2 regions of the Saccharococcus sp. Marseille-Q5394 genome follow, and region 2 is predicted to be linked to the other one. Evidence: a T-box and tRNA genes for the amino acid it is inferred to sense, from the RefSeq annotation. Region 2 holds a T-box; the other holds one or more tRNA genes.
What was found. A T-box is a leader RNA that pairs with one kind of tRNA and senses whether it is charged. The one in region 2 lies ahead of alaS (alanine--tRNA ligase), so its partner is inferred to be a tRNA-Ala.
Positions count from the first base shown of each region.

Region 1: it has a tRNA-Ala gene. The T-box ahead of alaS (alanine--tRNA ligase) is inferred to sense a tRNA for this amino acid. The anticodon was not compared.

Region 1 covers NZ_CAMPPQ010000001.1:1,866,072-1,870,503, forward strand. Annotated here, with positions in the region: gene OC538_RS08950 (FAD-dependent oxidoreductase) at 1-357, opposite strand, end outside; gene OC538_RS08955 (SRPBCC family protein) at 358-750, opposite strand; gene OC538_RS08960 (ArsR/SmtB family transcription factor) at 754-1,074, opposite strand; gene OC538_RS08965 (DUF2691 family protein) at 1,268-1,732, opposite strand; tRNA gene OC538_RS08970 (tRNA-Ala) at 1,855-1,927, opposite strand; gene OC538_RS08975 (DUF2804 domain-containing protein) at 1,979-3,013, shown strand; gene OC538_RS08980 (hypothetical protein) at 3,056-3,178, opposite strand; gene OC538_RS08985 (YusW family protein) at 3,471-3,941, shown strand; gene OC538_RS08990 (ABC transporter ATP-binding protein) at 3,985-4,432, opposite strand, start outside.
Region 2 covers NZ_CAMPPQ010000001.1:823,276-827,707, forward strand. Annotated here, with positions in the region: gene OC538_RS04180 (IreB family regulatory phosphoprotein) at 1-112, opposite strand, end outside; gene alaS (alanine--tRNA ligase) at 194-2,827, opposite strand; T-box leader at 2,883-3,083, opposite strand; gene OC538_RS04190 (ATP-dependent RecD-like DNA helicase) at 3,122-4,432, opposite strand, start outside.

The DNA.
Region 1 (4,432 bases), 1.0 Mb from region 2:
TAGGATGGTAGGACTGTCATCTTTTAAATAAAACGACCCTACTGGCCCACTCATCCTTATTTTCATGCCCGGTTGCAGCTCTAACATCGCCTTCTTGAACTCACTCGGCGTATCATTAATACCAAGTGTTAGTTGAACAATATCTTCCGAGGGAGCAGATGCCAGACTAATTGGCCGTGTTCCATTTTTTATTTTCTTATGAGTAATTGTAAACAAACCATGTTGTCCTGCTTTCCACGTTACATCCTTCTCTTTTTCAAATAGGAACGTATACACATTTTCTGATTCCTTGTAGCTCTTAATGAATACTAAATCCCTCTTTTTAAATATCGCTATTGCGTCTTGAAAAAAGCCCATTTACATTTCTCCTAACAGTTTACTCAACTTGTCCACCATACTTGACCAACCATATTTCGCGCCATTGAATGCCGCCTGGTTTTCTTCTTCAAAACCGGTATGTTCAAGATGTAAGTGTGTAGTTTCACCCTCTTGCTTTAACGTCCATGTGACGATTGTATTTATCGGCCCACCGACCCATGTGTACGATAACTTGTTAGGCTCGTCCACTACCAATACTTCACTCTCTACAACTAAACCGATTGCCTCATTACGAAACTGACATTTGTATCCTACGATCGGTTTGAAATTATTTTCCATTACCCATTTTGCAAGTGTTTCTGAATTCGTTAAGGCATCCCATACTTTATTAACGGGACTCTTGAATTGAAAATCTAATGCTAAATCAGCCATAGTCTATTCCTCCAGTATATTCTTAAGTATTGCCGCTCTTTCATTCCAAAATTCCTCATAAAAAGATAACCAATCTTTAACTTCCTGTAAGGGAGCTGCATTTAATCGATACCTTGTTTCTCTGCCGATTTTACGATTCCTTACTAAATCAGCCTCCTTGAGGATAGCCAAGTGTTTAGAAACTGCAGTACGCCCCATTTGAAAATGAGCGGTTAATTCGTATAGCGCCATCTCCTCTGAACCTGCCAGTAACCTTATTAACTTTCGTCTAGTCGGATCTGCAATCGCTACAAAAACGTCGCGCTCTTGGTCAGTAGTAATCAAAATCCTCCCCTCCTCATGTGTGAATTAGACACTGTTTGGTGTCCTTATAATAAGACACTTAATGGTGTCATGTCAATTACAAATAAAAGAACGGAGAAGATATCGCAAGTTAACTGATACCATCCCCGTTCATAAACTTATTATTCATTACTGTGCCCCTTGTTATTGCTCCACCAATGGTCACTTTCTGTTACTACATCCATCCCCACACGGCTGAAATTGTATCTTTGTTATTCAAGAATCGGATGTCTCTATAACCCAAGGATTCGGCACGCTCTGAAATATCCAGGAGAATTTGTTTTTCTCGTGAATATATAATTACTTGTACTGAATCAACCACTATAAGCCCTAGTTTGCAGGAACTTTTCATGAAATCCGTTTCATTATTAATAGTTATTATGCTTTCTAAAGTAGGAAAGGCTTTAATATCCGCAAATATTAAATAGTAATCTTCTTTAGAAATGTGCTTCATGAATGATTTGCCATCCATTATTGTTTCGGATTCTGAGAATAATGACGAACGAAAATCATTTAAGTTATTACTACTTGAGTAATATGATTCTTCCGGGACTATCGACCAATACCAAGAAGATTCTGAAATACCCTCCAAAATTTCATACAACTGTTTGCCGTGTTCATTTCTTATTTGAAATACCATACCCTCCACTTTTTCATCTCCCTTTCTTCAATCGGGCACACGTAGCACGACAACAAGATATTTGACCAACTGAAATAAAAAAGAAACCTCATCAAAAGTTAATTTGATGAGGTTTCCTAAAATGGAGCATACCGGGCTCGAACCGGTGACCTTCACACTGCCAGCGTGACACTCTCCCAGCTGAGCTAATGCCCCGTAAATCTGCTACAATATAGATTATAACATGTCATAGAAAAAAGACAATAGATGGGGGAGATCTCCTTGCAACATGCAGAAAAAGAACTGAAGGATACGGTGTTTCTGTGCGATCAGAAAGGGATGCTGAATCCCGAAGCGATCGGATTTGCCCGTCGTCCGTTCATTATAAGCAATCTGAAAGGCCATTTCATGCGGAAGAAGAAATGGAATTATTGGTGTGTGTTCGGTGAGGACCTTCTATTTTCAGCGGCGATCAGCCATATGGATTATGCAGCTGTCTGTTTCGTCTACATGCTCGATTACGAGACGCAGCGCTTCTATGAGAAGCAGGTTGTGCTTCCTGTCGGGCGGAGGGTGAAGATGCCTGAAGACGTACTTGGCAGTGTAAAGTTCGTCAATGAGCGGATTTCAGTTCAGCTGGTCCATTTGCAAGGAGAAACCCATCTATCTGTGACGATACCGGACTTTGATAATGAAGTGCTCCATGCCGATCTGCATATTACGCATCCGGAAGAGGACGATTCGTTGAACGTCGTCATCCCCCGCAACCGAGATCGGTTCCAATTCACAGCGAAACATCATACATTGCCGACGACGGGATTCGTGAAGATCGGGGAGAAACGTTATGATTTCAATCCTGATTATAGCTTTGCAGTGCTGGATTACGGACGCGGCGTCTGGCCTCGCGAAGCGGAGTGGAATTGGGCGATGGCTTCCCAGCGTTTAGGCGGTCGGCGGATCGGGCTGAATTTTGGCGGTAAATGGACTGACGGTACGGGCATGACGGAAAATGCGGTGTTTGTGGACGGCGTCATGACGAAACTGCATGAGGATGTCATCTTCACGTACGACAAAGACAATTACATGCGTCCTTGGCATATCGGGACAAAGTTTTCCGACGATGTAAATTTGACTTTCTCTCCATTTTTCGAACGAAAATCAAAGACGAATGCACAGCTTGTACAAACGAACGTCAACCAACTTGTCGGCTATTTCAACGGAGGCGTCAAACTGCACGACGGTTCGACGCTCAGAATCCGGCAAATGCTCGGCTGCGCGGAAGACCACCGCGCGAAATGGTAGATAGGAACAACTGGCGAAAACGCCGGTTGTTTTTTTATGGCGTCAAAAGTGGTTATCACCGAATTGACGGGTGTTATCACCGATTCGAACGAGTTTATCACCGTTTCTCGACACGTTACCACCGATTCGGACGAGTTTACCACCGATTAGCATAAACTCACCCATTCCCCTACGCCATAAAATAGGTTTTCACCGGTCGACAGTACTTTATCACCGCTTGGACGCTGGTTATCACCACTCACGCCATCGTAATCACCACTTAAACATCTTTTATCACCACTCAAGCCATTTTCATCACCACTTAACCACAATTCCAGCGGATTTAAATAAATGCTTGCGGACAGCTCCCATTCCTCCCCTACCTCATGTCGCGATTCCTCCGAAATTGCCTTTGTGTTTAATTTTGCGTAATGAAGGAAATTACTGAACAGAAGACTACAACAGGAGGTTTGCGATCATGAGGAACAATATGAAGATCGTCATGCTCTTTTTAGCTATCGTGCTCGTCTTGGGCGCGTGCGGAAATGGGGGCAAAAATGCGGATAATCCTAAACGGGAGGATGCTACGCTTATCTATGAAAATGATCAGTCAGGCGACACGTTGAATACAGGGGACGGGTACGGCTTCAATAAATTCGACTTGGAGATAGAGGTCGATGGGAAAGATGTCATTGACGTGGAGTATGAAGTAGCGAAAGGTCATGAGGCCAAGTATGTGAATAAGTTGGCTAGTATGAATTTGAGGGATCAGGAAGCTTTCAATAAACTGGATCCGTTTTTCGTTAAAGTAGTGACAGGGAAGAGTATGGACGAAAAAGACGTCATAGCAAAGATTATGGAGTGGTTTGGAATAGACACGTATACGAAGTTCGATTTGGAAATCGACTTTGACGATGGCACGAAGATGGATATTGAAGATCGAAAATGATTATGAAACAGGCGAGGAAAATGTTCCCCGCCTGTTTTTGTGTTCAAATCTTCGAGTCCTTCAACATCGTATAATAAACCCCTTGTTTTTCGATCAATTCTTCTTGGCTGCCGGATTCGATGAGCTTGCCTTGATCCATGACGTAGACAGTGTCGGCTTTCCGGACCGTGTTCAGCCTGTGGGCGATGACGAAGCTCGTTCTTCCTTCCATGAGCCTGTCGAGCGCTTCCTGAATTGCGAGTTCGGTGACGGTGTCGATGCTGCTTGTCGCCTCGTCGAGTAATAGCAAGACGGGGTCTGCGACGAGCGCCCTTGCGATGGAGAGCAATTGCTTCTGTCCTTGTGAAATTTCGCCGCCATCCGCTGTCAGGATGGTATCATACCCGTTTTCAAGCCTTGAGATGAAGCTATGCGCATTCGCCTCTTTTGCAGCCGCGATCACTTCTTCGTCGGTGGCGTCAAGCTTGCCGTACCGGATATTTTCCATGACG
Region 2 (4,432 bases):
TGTAGCCCTTATCTTCCAGTGCTTTATGCACATGGAGCATGACCTGCTTAACTTCCTGCTCCATCGATTCTTCAGGAAAGTTGAATTTCATCGTCTTGTCGTATGAATTCATAGTCGACACCCCGCTTTCCAATCGTCCGTTAGCAAATCGGATACCTTTCCCACTAACTCTATACCCGACTTCCATTTCCACTTAAACGGATTTGACATAATCATACACGGAATGAAGTGCTTCATCAAGTTTAGAAGCATCCTTCGCACCTGCCATCGCCATGTCGGGACGGCCTCCGCCTTTACCACCACAAAGAGATGCTACATGATTGACGATCTTCCCGGCGTGGAAGTTCCCGTTTTTCAAATCTTCCGTCACTCCTGCTGCCAGTAGAACTTTCCCATCAGCAGCAGAGCCGAGCACAATTACACCTTTGCTTACTTTCTGCTTCAATTCATCAATCATTTGACGCAGAGCATTATTGTCTTTTACATCGACCCTAGCCGAAAGCACCGTTACTTCGTCAATCTGCTGTGCAGTTGTGAGGATATCAGTGAGTTGACTGTTTCCAAGCTTCGCTGAGAGCGATTCGTTATCCCGTTGAAGCTCTTTCATCTCCGACAAGATGGAGCTGACTTTTGTAACGACATCTTTCGGATTGGATTTCAATAATGCAGCTGCTTCCGTTACAAGCGCCTCTTCCTTTTTAAAGGAATGATACGCCTCTTGGCCTGTCACCGCTTCAATCCTACGAGTCCCTGCTCCAATGCCACCTTCCGATTCGATCTTAAAGATCCCGATTGTTGATGTTGCAGGCACATGGCATCCGCCGCATAATTCAATTGAGTAATCCCCGACTGAAACGACACGGACAATGTCACCATATTTCTCACCGAATAATGCCATGGCGCCCATCTCTTTTGCTTCATTAATCGGTTTCTGTTCGATCTGGACAGGAATATCAGCCCAAATCTTTGCATTAACAATTTCTTCGATTTGTTCCAGTTCTTCCTTTGTCACCTGCCCGAAGTGAGAGAAGTCGAAACGGAGACGGTCAGGGCCGACATAAGAGCCAGCCTGGTTAACGTGCTCCCCAAGAACTGTTTTCAAAGCCTGATGAAGCAGATGTGTAGCTGTATGGTTTTTGATTGTCAATTTACGCGATTCCGCATCTACCTCAGCAAAGACTTCCGCGTTGTCAGTAATTTCACCTGAACGAACAACCGCAGTATGCAGATGCTGACCATTCGGAGCCTTTTTGACATCTTTCACATCAACGACGAATGTATCGCTCGAGACAGTTCCTATATCGGCAATCTGTCCGCCGCTTTCCGCGTAGAAAGGTGTGCGATCAAGAATGAACTGGATTTCATCGCCTTCAGAAGCATGTGCAACCAATTCGCCATTATGCAATAGGGCAGCGATTTTTGTGTCGCAGGACAGATGATCATATCCGATGAATTCGCTTTTTACTTGAATGTTGCCAAGCACTTCCGATTGGACATGCATTGAATCTACGTCATGTCGTGCAGCTCTTGCGCGTTTCCGTTGGTTATCCATCTCATCATCGAATCCAGCGCGATCGACGGTAACCCCCGCCTCTTCCGCAAATTCCTCTGTCAGCTCAAATGGAAAGCCGTACGTATCGTATAGTTTGAATGCATCTGCGCCAGATACGACCGGATTTCCAGCTGCCTTCGCTTTATCGATAACGCCATTCAAAATCGCCATTCCTTCATTTAGTGTTTCATGGAAACGCTCTTCCTCATTTTTAACGACCTTCATGATGAATGCTTCTTTATCTTTGACTTGCGGGTAGAAGTCTTGCATCACTTCCCCGACGACAGGGACGAGTTCATACATGAATGGCTTATTGATGCCCAATTGTTTTGCGAAGCGCACAGCACGACGTAATAGTCTTCTGAGGACGTATCCTCTTCCTTCATTGGATGGCAATGCTCCATCGCCGATTGCGAACGCAACTGTCCGGATATGGTCCGCAATTACTTTAAACGCCGTGTCCTTCACATCATCTTTTCCGTACGCTTCGCCGGACACTTTTTCCACGGAATGGATGATTGGCATGAACAAATCCGTGTCAAAGTTCGTAGGCACTTCCTGGATGACAGAAGCCATCCGCTCAAGCCCCATCCCTGTATCGATGTTTTTCTTTGGAAGCGGCGTATACGTATGGTCCGGATTATGGTTGAACTCGGAGAATACTAAGTTCCAAATCTCCAGGTATCTGTCGTTTTCGCCGCCTGGATATAGTTCCGGATCTGAAAAATCATCGCCGAATGACGGACCGCGGTCATAGAATATTTCCGAGTTCGGACCGCTCGGACCTTCTCCGATATCCCAGAAGTTCCCTTCCAAACGGATGATGCGCTCTTCTGGTATGCCAATTTTGTCTCTCCAAATTGCGTATGCTTCTTCATCTTCCGGGTGTACAGTAACTGACAGCAACTCTGGGTTAAAGCCGATCCATTTTTCATTCGTCAGGAAATCCCATGCGCGGATGATCGCTTCTTCTTTGAAGTAATCACCGATCGAGAAGTTCCCGAGCATTTCGAAGAATGTATGGTGGCGTGCAGTTCTCCCTACGTTTTCGATGTCATTCGTACGAATGGACTTTTGTGCGTTGACGATTCGTGGATTTGTCGGGACGACACGTCCGTCAAAGTATTTTTTCAGTGTTGCGACACCACTGTTGATCCAAAGAAGTGAAGGATCGTCGATTGGCACTAGAGGTGCTGATGGCTCTTCGCTATGGCCGTGCTCTTTGAAGTAATCAAGAAACTTTTTTCTAATTTCAGATGCTGTTAATTTTTTCAATGTTATTCCTCCTTAAATAATCCATCGATACAAATAAAAAAATCCCCGCCCCTGTACAAGGGACGAAGATTTTTCGTGGTACCACCCTAATTTACCGGCGGAAAGCCGGTATCTCAAGAAGCCATAACGCGGCTAACGGCAAGTGTTAGTTGCTCTCAGGAGTAGCTTTCCGTCAAACGGCCATGGGAATCCTTGCAGCCTTGGGATTCCTTTCTGAACATGGTAGTCAGCGTACTTTCTCCGTCATCGAATTTCATATGATACTTTGGATTATAGGGAATTGATGCTACTATGTCAATCCATGACTTCCGAAAAATCATAAGGTGTGACGTCTTGCATCCCGATCATCGGGTCGATTCCAAGGATTGTCTCCATCGTGAGCCTATACTCTTTCTGGCTTTCAGGCATCCTGTCAGTGGATTCACTCGTTTCGTTTTGATGGCCCCTATTTAGTGGGGCTTCCACGGTTTCTTCCTGGTTTTCGATAGTGGATTCCTTCCGCAAGCGGTCTTTCAATGTCGTCTGCCGTTCAAGTTCATCTGTCCGGTTAATGCCGATTTTGAATTCTTCCGGCTCTCCGCAAAGTATCAGGAAGTTTTTAGCTCTCGTAATTCCCGTATATAAAAGATTTCTCCGGAGCATTTTCCTGTATCCGCGGACAATCGGCATGACGACAATCGGAAATTCACTTCCTTGCGACTTATGGATGGAGCAGCAATAGGCGAGCGTAATTTGATTCAAGTCGTTGCGCTCATATTCAACTTCGATGCCGTCATAGGAAACGATCAGCATTTCCTTTTTATCGACGGTTTCTTTCGCCTTGATAATGGAGATGACTTCACCCATATCTCCGTTGAACACATTGCTTTCGGGCTGATTGACAAGTTGCAGCACTTTGTCGCCGATTCGATAGACGACATCCCCAAAGGCGACTTCTTTCCGATCGGGTCCCGGCGGATTGACCATATGCTGGATCATCTTATTCAATCCATCGATCCCGGCTGGCCCTTTATACATAGGAGCCAACACTTGGATGTTTTTAATATGATGGCCTTTCGAAACGGCGTTTTTTACGACTTGTTCTACGACCTCTAGTATCTGGTCCCCACTTGCCTTGATAAAAGACCGATCCGTCGTTTTTCGAGTGACATCATCAGTCCATTTCGCATTTTTGATCATATGGGCCATCTCAATGATTGTCGACCCTGCACTTTGGCGATAAATTTCGGTCAACTCTACGACTGGGATTTTTCCGGAATCAAGCATGTCCTTTAATACTTGACCGGGACCAACAGGCGGAAGTTGGTCTTGGTCTCCGACGAAGAGGACTTGGATTTCATCATGTAATGCTTTCAAGAGCTGATGGGCAAGCCATGTGTCGACCATGGACATTTCATCGATGATGATGAGCCGCCCTTCCACTTCCCTGCCGACCGCATCATCCTTTTCCTGACCATTGAAGCCAAGAAGCCTGTGGATGGTCATTGCCGGCAGCCCTGTCGATTCGGACATCCTTTTTGCCGCCCGCCCTGTTGGAGCTGCTAAAACGATTGGGAAGGTCTCTTCTTTTTCAACATAGTGTTTTGGGTCGAGTGAAAGGCCATG